3 regions of the Pseudoalteromonas sp. SG45-3 genome follow, and region 3 is predicted to be linked to each of the others. Evidence: predicted binding sites of a transcription regulator. Region 3 holds the regulator's gene; each other region holds the start of a gene.
What was found. Region 3 encodes LexA, which represses DNA repair genes until DNA is damaged. Its sites were predicted from a motif close to TACTGTATNNNNATACAGTA; they were not measured.
Positions count from the first base shown of each region.

Region 1: the regulator LexA is predicted to act here: its motif matches at 1,681-1,700, upstream of H5126_RS08875 (SulA-like leucine-rich domain-containing protein).
Region 2: the regulator LexA is predicted to act here: its motif matches at 1,949-1,968, upstream of dinB (DNA polymerase IV).

Region 1 covers NZ_JACJEN010000005.1:291,161-294,449, reverse strand. The annotation lists gene H5126_RS08885 (diguanylate cyclase) at 1-631, shown strand, start outside; gene H5126_RS08880 (YchJ family protein) at 706-1,185, opposite strand; gene H5126_RS08875 (SulA-like leucine-rich domain-containing protein) at 1,224-1,658, opposite strand; gene H5126_RS08870 (tetratricopeptide repeat protein) at 1,957-2,421, opposite strand; gene H5126_RS08865 (NCS2 family permease) at 2,540-3,289, shown strand, end outside.
Region 2 covers NZ_JACJEN010000004.1:75,540-78,828, forward strand. The annotation lists gene H5126_RS06445 (leucyl aminopeptidase family protein) at 1-754, opposite strand, end outside; gene dinB (DNA polymerase IV) at 884-1,936, opposite strand; gene H5126_RS06455 (thioesterase family protein) at 2,618-3,046, shown strand; gene H5126_RS06460 (aldo/keto reductase) at 3,065-3,289, shown strand, end outside.
Region 3 covers NZ_JACJEN010000016.1:12,762-16,050, forward strand. The annotation lists gene H5126_RS15945 (hypothetical protein) at 1-156, opposite strand, end outside; gene H5126_RS15950 (hypothetical protein) at 470-850, shown strand; gene H5126_RS15955 (PaaI family thioesterase) at 851-1,291, opposite strand; gene lexA (transcriptional repressor LexA) at 1,459-2,076, shown strand; gene coxB (cytochrome c oxidase subunit II) at 2,560-3,289, shown strand, end outside.

The DNA.
Region 1 (3,289 bases), on a different contig from region 3:
ATCCTTTGAAAACGAAGAAGAAGAGTGTTGGGAAGCCGGAGCTGTTGATTTTATTAAAAAGCCGATTGTAAAAGAAACACTATTTAGAAGGGTTCGTGCCCATATAACGTTAAAATTACAACACGACTTACTCAATCAAAAAGTATTTTTAGATGATTTAACTAAAGTATTCAATCGCCGTTATTTTGATGCACATTTTTCTAAAATGGAACGAAGCGCCTTACGAGAAAAAGTTGACTATGCATTATTACTCATCGATATAGATTATTTTAAGCAATACAATGATATCTATGGTCATGTGCAGGGGGATACGGTGTTAAACCTAGTAGCACAAACTATTACTAATAGTTTGCAAAGGCCAACCGATTTTGTTGCGCGTTATGGCGGCGAAGAGTTTGTAGTTGTTCTACCGCATACAAGCACTGAAGGTGCAATTTGTGTTGCTGATAAAATTAAACAGAATGTGGCCGATTTAGGAATATTACACAAATATTCAGAATATGATTTTGTGACTATTAGTATTGGCGGTGCAACCCTACAACCATACGTAAATAACAAAAACACGTTGCAGATCGCAGATGAAAAAATGTATGAGTCTAAAATGCAAGGGCGTAACAAAGTGTGTTTTTAAGTTTAGTTAGCTAATAAATCACTCTGCCACTTAAAAACACCTTTTAGGTGATAAATATTAAATAAGATTATTTATTACATGCTATGACATTTTTTGTACTTTTTATTGCTACCGCATGGGCAGTTATCATTTCTGCCTACTTTAATATCTTCAACAGGATATATAGTGCCATCTAAATAACGCCATTGAGTGTTTTCTTTAATAAACTGCGATTTTTCATGAAGCTCACAAAATAAGTTTTGATAAAAATATTGGGCTTTAAATTCTACAGTTCCAGTATCGCCATCATGGCTTGAGTCAATTAAATCAAGATTTATAAATCGACAGCTGTTAGCAAAATCATTGATTTCTTTAACCGGATTCTCAGCTTGTTTTTCTTTTGCGTAGGTTTGATAAACATATTTTGCATTTTTAATAACATAAGCGCTGAATCGTGAGCGCATAAGTTGTTCAGGAGTGTCAGCTTGCTTTACAGATAAGTGAAGCGGCTCGCAGCAATCGGCATAATTGTGCCCACTGCTGCAAAAACATAATGTGGTATTGAGTGAAGTCATAATAATAATACAGAATCTAAAACATTAGTTTAACAAGCTTATTGAGCGAGTGGTATCTCTGTTGTTTGAGCGTTTTTAGTAAAACAGTATAGTTTTGTATTCGTTTTACTTAAATCGAACGATAGATTTGTAAGTAGTTGGTTATTAACTATATCGGTCCAGGTAATTACCGCTGCAAAGTTTCCATTATGTAACGCAGAATTTAATACATACTCTAAATTTACTAGGTGCTTCTGTCTAATAACAAGTAATTTGCTTGTATCAATAGAGCATGAGTCAAGTAAAGCTTTGCTAGGTACATGATCTGGCGCAATTAGTAACGTCCATGCATTAGAGCTATTGTATTGGTGTAATACTTTTAAAAGCTCAAAGGTCGCTGAAATTTCATCTTCAATTTGGATCAAATTTACGCAATCGCTTTGCTCGTCTTGTTGGTAACTTTTAACTGTTCTTACGGTAATAGGCTGTAACATAATTTCACTCACTGGGTTTTTATACAGTATTCATATACAGTAGTTTATACAGTGCTTTCGTGCAAGCATTTTATGCTATTTATTTGTACAGTTATTCAGCCTTTGATCATTGTTTTTTATTTTTAAATCTATAATTCTTTATTAATCAACTTGTTATAGGTTTGTTTTTGAGAAGGTATTTCAAAAATAAATTTTTGAGTAATGTTTTAATTTGTGGGTTTTATACTGAGTAGGAGTATCTTTGTAACTATATACAGTATTTTTCAACACTGTATACAGTACTTATAACTTAGTTGGTTTATGTGTCTTCACTCGTGCGAGGGATCATATGAGAAAACTGGAGTTGGTGAATTTGTTCGTACAAACTTGCTGCATAACATTGAGCATCTTTAAATCGCTTAGTTTCGATATGTTTGCGTATATCTGTAACCGCTGCAGTGGCAGGTGCGTATCCTTGGCTACTCGCTAAGCTCAACCAAGCTACAGCATGAAATACACTTTGTGGCACGCCTTCACCTTTTACAAAAAATAAACCTAAATAAAACTGTGCTCTATGGTTCCCTGCCATTGCAGCAAGGCGCATCCATTTTGCAGCCAATGGAGCTTGATTATTTTTTAAATAATATAGGGCTTTATTAATAGTACTTTGCTCATCTTTTTTATTATCAATGGGCGCGGGGCTGCTTTCTGGTTGAGTAACAAAACCTAAAATGTTGTCTAGCTGTTGCTCTAAGTCTTGCTCACAAGGTGTTGTTTTAAGCATATTGGTTCATTTATTATTTTAACTACTTTAACAGTTTAGTATATAGCAAGGTAAAATGTCCTGTAAAAGATAATTTTTATGTTAAAATCTCGTCACTTTTTACTATCACAAGTTTATTATGTTTGAAGCCTTATTTAAACTCAGCGAAAATAACTCAACAGTTAAACGCGAATGCGTTGCTGGCCTAACGACCTTTATCACTATGGTATACATTGTATTTGTAAACCCGGCTATGCTTGCTGAGGCAGGGATGGACCAAGGGGCTGCATTTGTAGCTACCTGTATAGCAGCTGCGATAGGCTGTTTTATAATGGGTTTGTGGGCTAATTATCCATTAGCATTAGCGCCTGGCATGGGACTAAATGCCTTTTTTACGTATGGCGTCGTATTAGGAATGGGTTATACCTGGCAAGCCGCATTAGGGGCTGTTTTTATGTCGGGTTGTATATTTTTATTTTTAAGCTTATTTAAAGTCAGAGAATGGATTATTAATGCCATACCTCTGGTGCTCAAGCGAGCTATCGCAACAGGTATAGGTGCTTTTTTAGCCTTAATTGCCCTTAAAAATGCAGGCATTATTGTCTCAAGCCCAGCAACATTAGTGCAATTGGGCGACATTACTTCCCCAGGCCCATTATTGGCTATATTAAGCTTTTTTGTAATTGCAGCGCTTTTATACCGCGATTTTAAAAGCGGTGTACTTATTAGTATTTTATTAGTGACTGGCATTGCACTAAGTTTAGGGCTAGTTGAATATCACGGTGTTATGGCTATGCCACCATCAATAATGCCTACTTTTATGCAACTAGATTTTGCCGCCGCTTTTGATATATCAATGATGAGTGTTATTTTTGCATTCTTGTTTGTC
Region 2 (3,289 bases), on a different contig from region 3:
CAAACATAAGTGTGCGAGTAATTTCGCCCTCTGGTATATATTCAAGCTTAACAACACGGGGGTGATGGCGCTCAACTGCATACGATGCGCGAGCAACTGTACTTAGCATTGGGTAGTTTTTATCAATAGCTGCAATATCATCAATTACGTCAACTGCAATGTTTGAGTCTTTAAACAATTCAACACAGTAATCAGCAAAACGTGGGGGAGCCATACGCTCAGGTTCAGTGCCACACAGGTCACGCGCTGCATATTGGCCTGCTGCAATTGCATTAACAGCTTTAATAGTTTGCTCGCTTGCGCCAACTAAACCAATCTGTGTAATAGGTTCAATGCTTTCACCGTGATATTCACGCGCTTCTAATGGCTGCCATAAGGCTTGGCAAGCGCCTAAATAAGCAACTTCTAAAGCATGCTGATAACGGCTATCGCCATTTAAATTTGTTAAAAATAATGCAGGGTTAACACTGCCCGACGCTTTTGCTTCGTTAATTGCTAATTTAGCAGCATCAAAATAACGACGCACGTCGTCGTAATCTCTATTTAACGGACCGGTTGGCGCAAGTACAACGCGCTTGTTTTCAATTACTAATAAAGTAACTTGCTTACCGATGCGAGAATCTACGTTTGCTTGAGCTAAAATAGCATCACGTAATGAGTTATTTGGTAACTGAGAAAAGTCATTACTAATAATAATAAGCGCATCATGAGATGTGCATTCAAGGCTTGCACTAACCGCTTGAGGGTATGCCATAAATAAGGTCCTGTTAGAAAACATAAGCCCCTATTATCGTCGATTTAAATATTGAAGACCAGCAAGGAGCGATGAGCTAATCACATAACCTATCAATAAATGGCAACTTGGAGTTACAGGCTTTACAGCTTAATCGAGAATACTAAGTTGGAAGTTTTGCTCTGGCTCGTTTTTAATGCCAACGCCTATGCCAAGTAATCTTACAGGCTGTTGTAGCCCACGCTGGTAGGCCTTAGTAAGTAGTTGAACAAATATTTCTGTATTTAGCTCGTGGTATACCTGATCGGCAGAGGTCACTACAAAATTTGCAAACTTCACCTTAACACTCAATTTATTAATACGGTTTCGTAACTGCTGTTTATTAAGCCTTAAAACTAATTCGTCTAACAACCTTGGCAGCTCATCTAAGCACTCTTGCAAACTTGTTTTGTTGTACTCGTAGGTATGTTCAACACTCAGCGATTTTCTTATACGATCTGTGGATACTTTACCAACATACTCACCTGCACATTTTTGATAAAGCGACACACCAAAATTACCCACATGTTGCTGCATCCAGTTAACGCCTTTTTCACGTACATCCTTGCCGGTATATAAGCCTTTTAAATTTAGCTTTTCGAGCGTTACTTTGCCCACTCCTGGAATTTTCCCAAGCGGTAATTGCGCTAAAAAGTCATCGACCTCATCAGGCAAAACGACAAATTGACCATTCGGTTTATTTTCGTCACTGGCTATTTTGGCAATAAATTTAATCGGTGCAATACCAGCTGATGCAGTGAGCCCTGTAGCATTGTAAATATCGGCTCTTATTTGCTGTGCAATAAGTGTGGCACTGCCTTTACAAGCGGTGCTGTCTGTTACATCTAGGTAGGCTTCGTCTAAAGAAAGGGGTTCAATTAAGTTTGTATAGCGGCTAAATACTTCGCGTATTTGGTTTGAAGCTTCTTTATATACAGCCATGCGCCCTGGGACAATAACTAAATCGGGGCATAATTGTTTAGCATGATAGTTCGACATAGCCGATCGCACGCCATACTCTCTAGCTATATAGTTAGCGGTTGAGAGCACGCCTCGTCGGCTATTGCCTCCAATAGCAAGCGGTACACATGCAAGTTTTGGATTATCTCGCATTTCTACTGCTGCATAAAAGCAATCCATGTCTATGTGAATAAACTTCTTCATCACCACAATAATAACTGGTTATTTATACAGTCATTATTATAGAATCAAATGTAATAAGCAAGCCTAGGGCCTGTTTATCTTTCGAGGTTAAATTTGCAGCAGTATGTTTGGTATTTAGGCAAGGCAGAGCCTATGTAGTGTGGTTATTCCCCATAAATAGGCGATAACGTAGCACAAATGCCAAACATACGCTGCCCGAAGGGTTCTGCCTAGGGGCAATTTACTCTTTGTTGCTCGGTTTTTACTTAGCCCACTAGGTCACAAACCTCGCGCCGCGATTAAATAGCCCCTAGATTGAACAAATTTTAATCCTGAAAGGTCAACAGGCCCTAGTTAACGATTAAAAAAAGTGTTTATTGTCCTCCGTTCTCTTATAACCACGTAGCCAATACATAACCTCAAATAAAAATCCTGCCAACATTAAAATGATAGCGCCAGATTCATTCCCCATCGCGTAACAGGTAAAAGAGGCTATAAAAACCAAACAAGCTAAGGACCAATTAATTATATTCTGCATATTATTACCTTTGTGTGTGTTTTTGTGTGTCTGTGTAATTTAACTGTAGACCTAAAATTAAACAGGTACAATCATCTTATAAAAAAAACATGCCATTAATTACCTTGAGCTCGTAACACCATGTTGATAATCTAAGTACTTTAAAAATCAAGGGCCAATAAATAATGCAAACGTTTAAAGATCAGCACCCTATTCATACCGATATCACCGTAGCATGGGCTGATATGGATGCGCTACAACACGTAAATAATGTAGTGTATTTACGTTACTTTGAAATAGCCCGAATCGACTTTTTAAATAAAATAAATTTGTTCGACACAATAAGCCCAAACGGTGTGGGCCCAGTAATAAGCGAAAATAACGTTCGCTATAAACGCCCAGTAACTTTTCCCGACACACTCACTGTAGGCGTTACAATTACAGATCTTAAAACAGATCGCTTTACCATGAACTACACAGTTTACAGCCATGCACAAAAAGCAATAACGACTACGGGTGCATCTAAAGTTGTAATGTTTGATTTTACTACAGGGCAAAAAGCCCCAATCTCCGAGCCTCTTTTATCGGCTTTAATCAGCCATGCTCAAAACTAATTTAGTTAAGGAATTTTTATGCAATACAACCCACTAGGTAGCAGTGGCGTAAACGTATCTCGAGTGTGCCTAGGGAGTATGACTTGGGGTAAACAAAATACTCAAAGCGACGCTGATGAACAAATAGCCTACGCGCTAGAGCAAGGCGTAAACTTTATTGATACAGCCGAAATGTATGCTGTACCTCCTTCGCCAGAGACCTATGGTAAAACCGAGGAAATTATTGGCAATTGGCTATCGCGT
Region 3 (3,289 bases):
AAGAGTACGTGTTGCAAGATGCTCCCCATGAACTTTATCAAGAGGGATTGCACTCATAATTAAACCACCTAGTAACCATGCTAAAATTTGTAGTGCTAATAAATATCCTAACCATTTATGTAACTTGCGAGCATGTTTAAATATTTTTTTATTCATGTTTTAGTCTTATTATTTTTAGAAGCTAGTTTATTACATTAATAGGATAAGTTACTGCGACATTTTGTCGCAGTTTAAACTATAGCTTACTGTAATCATTTAAAAATAAAAAAGATTACACTTAAATTCCTAACATGACTTATCTGTTTAATTGAGCTGAATATTTGATATCCAGCTAGCTTTAAATGCTAAAAAATACTTAAAAGCTGCGAAATATCCATATAAAGTGGTTAATAGAGCATAGTTGATTTGGTATAACGGTAAAACTGCGTTAAAGTTTGCAATGAAATTATTAGAGGATAAATACGAAACGATGTCGGAAATTCAATTTTTAAATGTAGATCTTGAGCTTGAATCAAAGCAAGATATTAGTTTGCTAGTGGCGGACTTGAAAAAAGTCGCGACGATTTTACATTATGACAAAGACGAATACCGTCAACTAGCGCGTATTGAAGCTACAGGTGAGGTGAGCACACCTGATAAAGCCATAAACCATATATGTGAGCTTATTGAATCGTGTTCGCGTAATGCGCTAAAGCAATGGTTAAGCTGTTCACGTAGAACGTTTGATATTGGTTTTGAATCAGGGACTTCTCCTAAGTGCTTTAATCAAGCCTTAGATGCAGATACATTATTGCGTATATCTGCGATTGGTGCGGGTATGGAAATTACCATTTACCCAATCGAAAAGTAACTATCTTCGCTCTACGACTGCTGCGGTCATTTTTGATACGCAGCACAGCTCATTGCGGCTATTTGTAATTTTTATTTCCCATACTGAACTACGTTTGCCAATATGAAACGCTCTAGCCGTTGCTGTTAAAGTGCCGTTGCGAGATGCTTTTAAATGACTTGCGCTAATTTCCTGCCCTACACAGTAAAATTTAGTAAAATCGACAACAAAGTTAGCGGCATAGCTGGCGACTGTTTCGGCAAGTACAACGTTAGCACCGCCGTGAACCATGCCCATTGGGTTATGATGCTCAGGAATTGCCGGCATTGTGGCAACCAAATAATCATCGCCAATTTCTGTGACTTCTATCCCCATAGTTTTCATTAATGTTCCTTGGCCATTAATGCCTTGTTCTAACTGCTTGCACAGCTCTAAGGTGATGGGCTGGTACCAAATACTCATAATGTCTCCTTTGCATTTTTAATCATTTATAAACTTAGCTTTAGTTATATCCCTAAAATGTACACAAGTGAAATTACTTTAGCTATTTTAAGGCTTAATTTAAATTTGCGATTTTTATTTAACTGTATATACTCACAGTTAAATGTACTGTATGGAAAACCAGTTGTATGCGACCATTAACGAACCGCCAAGCTCAAATACTCGAACTAATTAAAGTTTTTATTAAAGACACTGGTATGCCTCCTACACGTGCTGAAATAGCGCAAACATTAGGTTTTAAAAGTGCCAATGCTGCTGAAGAACATTTAAAAGCACTTGCTAAAAAAGGCGCAATTAAAATGAAACCAGGTGCAAGCCGTGGTATTCAATTAATTGAAGAAGAAGAGCCAGAACAATTAGGTTTACCGCTTATAGGGCGTGTTGCTGCTGGTTCACCTATTTTGGCGCAAGAGCACGTTGAAAGTCACTGTAAAATCGATCCATTAATGTTTAAACCGGCTGCAGATTTTTTACTACGCGTTAACGGTATGAGCATGAAAGATATTGGTATTATGGATGGTGATTTACTTGCTGTACATCGTACTCAAACCGCTGAAAACGGGCAAGTTGTTGTTGCCCGCCTAGACGAAGACGTAACTGTAAAACGTCTTGAGAAAGCGGGTCGTAAAGTATTACTTCATGCTGAAAACGACGATTTTGACTCTATTGAAGTAGATCTTGAGAATGAGTCTTTTAATATTGAAGGCTTAGCCGTTGGCGTTATAAGAAACGCTGATTGGATGTGACTTTAAAAATAGCTTTTAAACAAGCAGTTTTATAAATGCGTACTAACTAGTACGCATTTTTGTTTTAAAATTTGTACTAAAAATAGGGCGTAAACAGCCCACTGACTATTTAAGCTGTAAACTTTTTTGCACTTATATTTTCCCCCTCCGAATGCGTTAAACCCCTTTGCCTTGCTCATATTTTGAACTTTCTGTTGCCCAGTTGATTACCGATTTTTTATTAATTATTCAATATCACCTGGTTGTTTTTTATACTAAAACTTGCTTGTTGTTCGTTTTTTAGCTAATTGTTAATGTGCTGAGCTAATAATAACTCACAGCTTTTTAGTTTTGAGAACACACAATATACACAAACCCGTTGTTGGCGCAGCAAAACCAATCAATATTAAATTAGATTGGCTAAAAAAATAAAAATAACGAATTGGCGTTTAAGCCGTATGCCTCTTCGCTTTGCATTCGCAATAGCATCAAAGGAGCCGTCACATGGGTAAACTGACCTCTACCTTGTGGCTTATATTATGTGTTTTTTCGCACCCAGTTTTGGCTAACAGCCAATACAATATGCGCAAAGGCGTAACCGATATAAGCAATAATGTATATCAGCTGCACATGACCATATTTATAATATGTTGTGTGATTGGGGTGATAGTGTTCGCAATTATGTTTTGGGCACTTATTCATCACCGTAAATCTAAAGGGGCTGTACCTGCCCAATTTCACGAAAGCACTAAAGTAGAAATACTTTGGACTGCAATTCCGTTTGTTATTTTAATTGCTATGGCAGTACCAGCCACTAAAACCCTAATTGCAATGGAAGATGCCAGCAAAGCTGATCTCACTATTAAAATTACGGGTTCGCAATGGAAATGGCATTATGAATATATGGGTGAAGATGTAGAGTTCTACTCTATTTTATCTACCCCGCAAGATGAAATCGCGAATCTTGCAGATAAAAATCCTAACTACTTACTTGAGGTTGATAAGCCTCTTGTACTGCCAATAAATCAAAAAGTACGATTTTTAATGACTTCTGACGATGTTATTCACTCTTGGTGGGTACCTGATTTTGCAGTTAAAAAAGATGCGAACCCCGGCTTTATAAACGAAACATGGACGAACATAAACGAAGAAGGTACTTACCGAGGCCAATGTGCTGAGTTGTGTGGTAAAGACCATGGCTTTATGCCCGTTGTGGTGGTCGCTAAATCTGAGG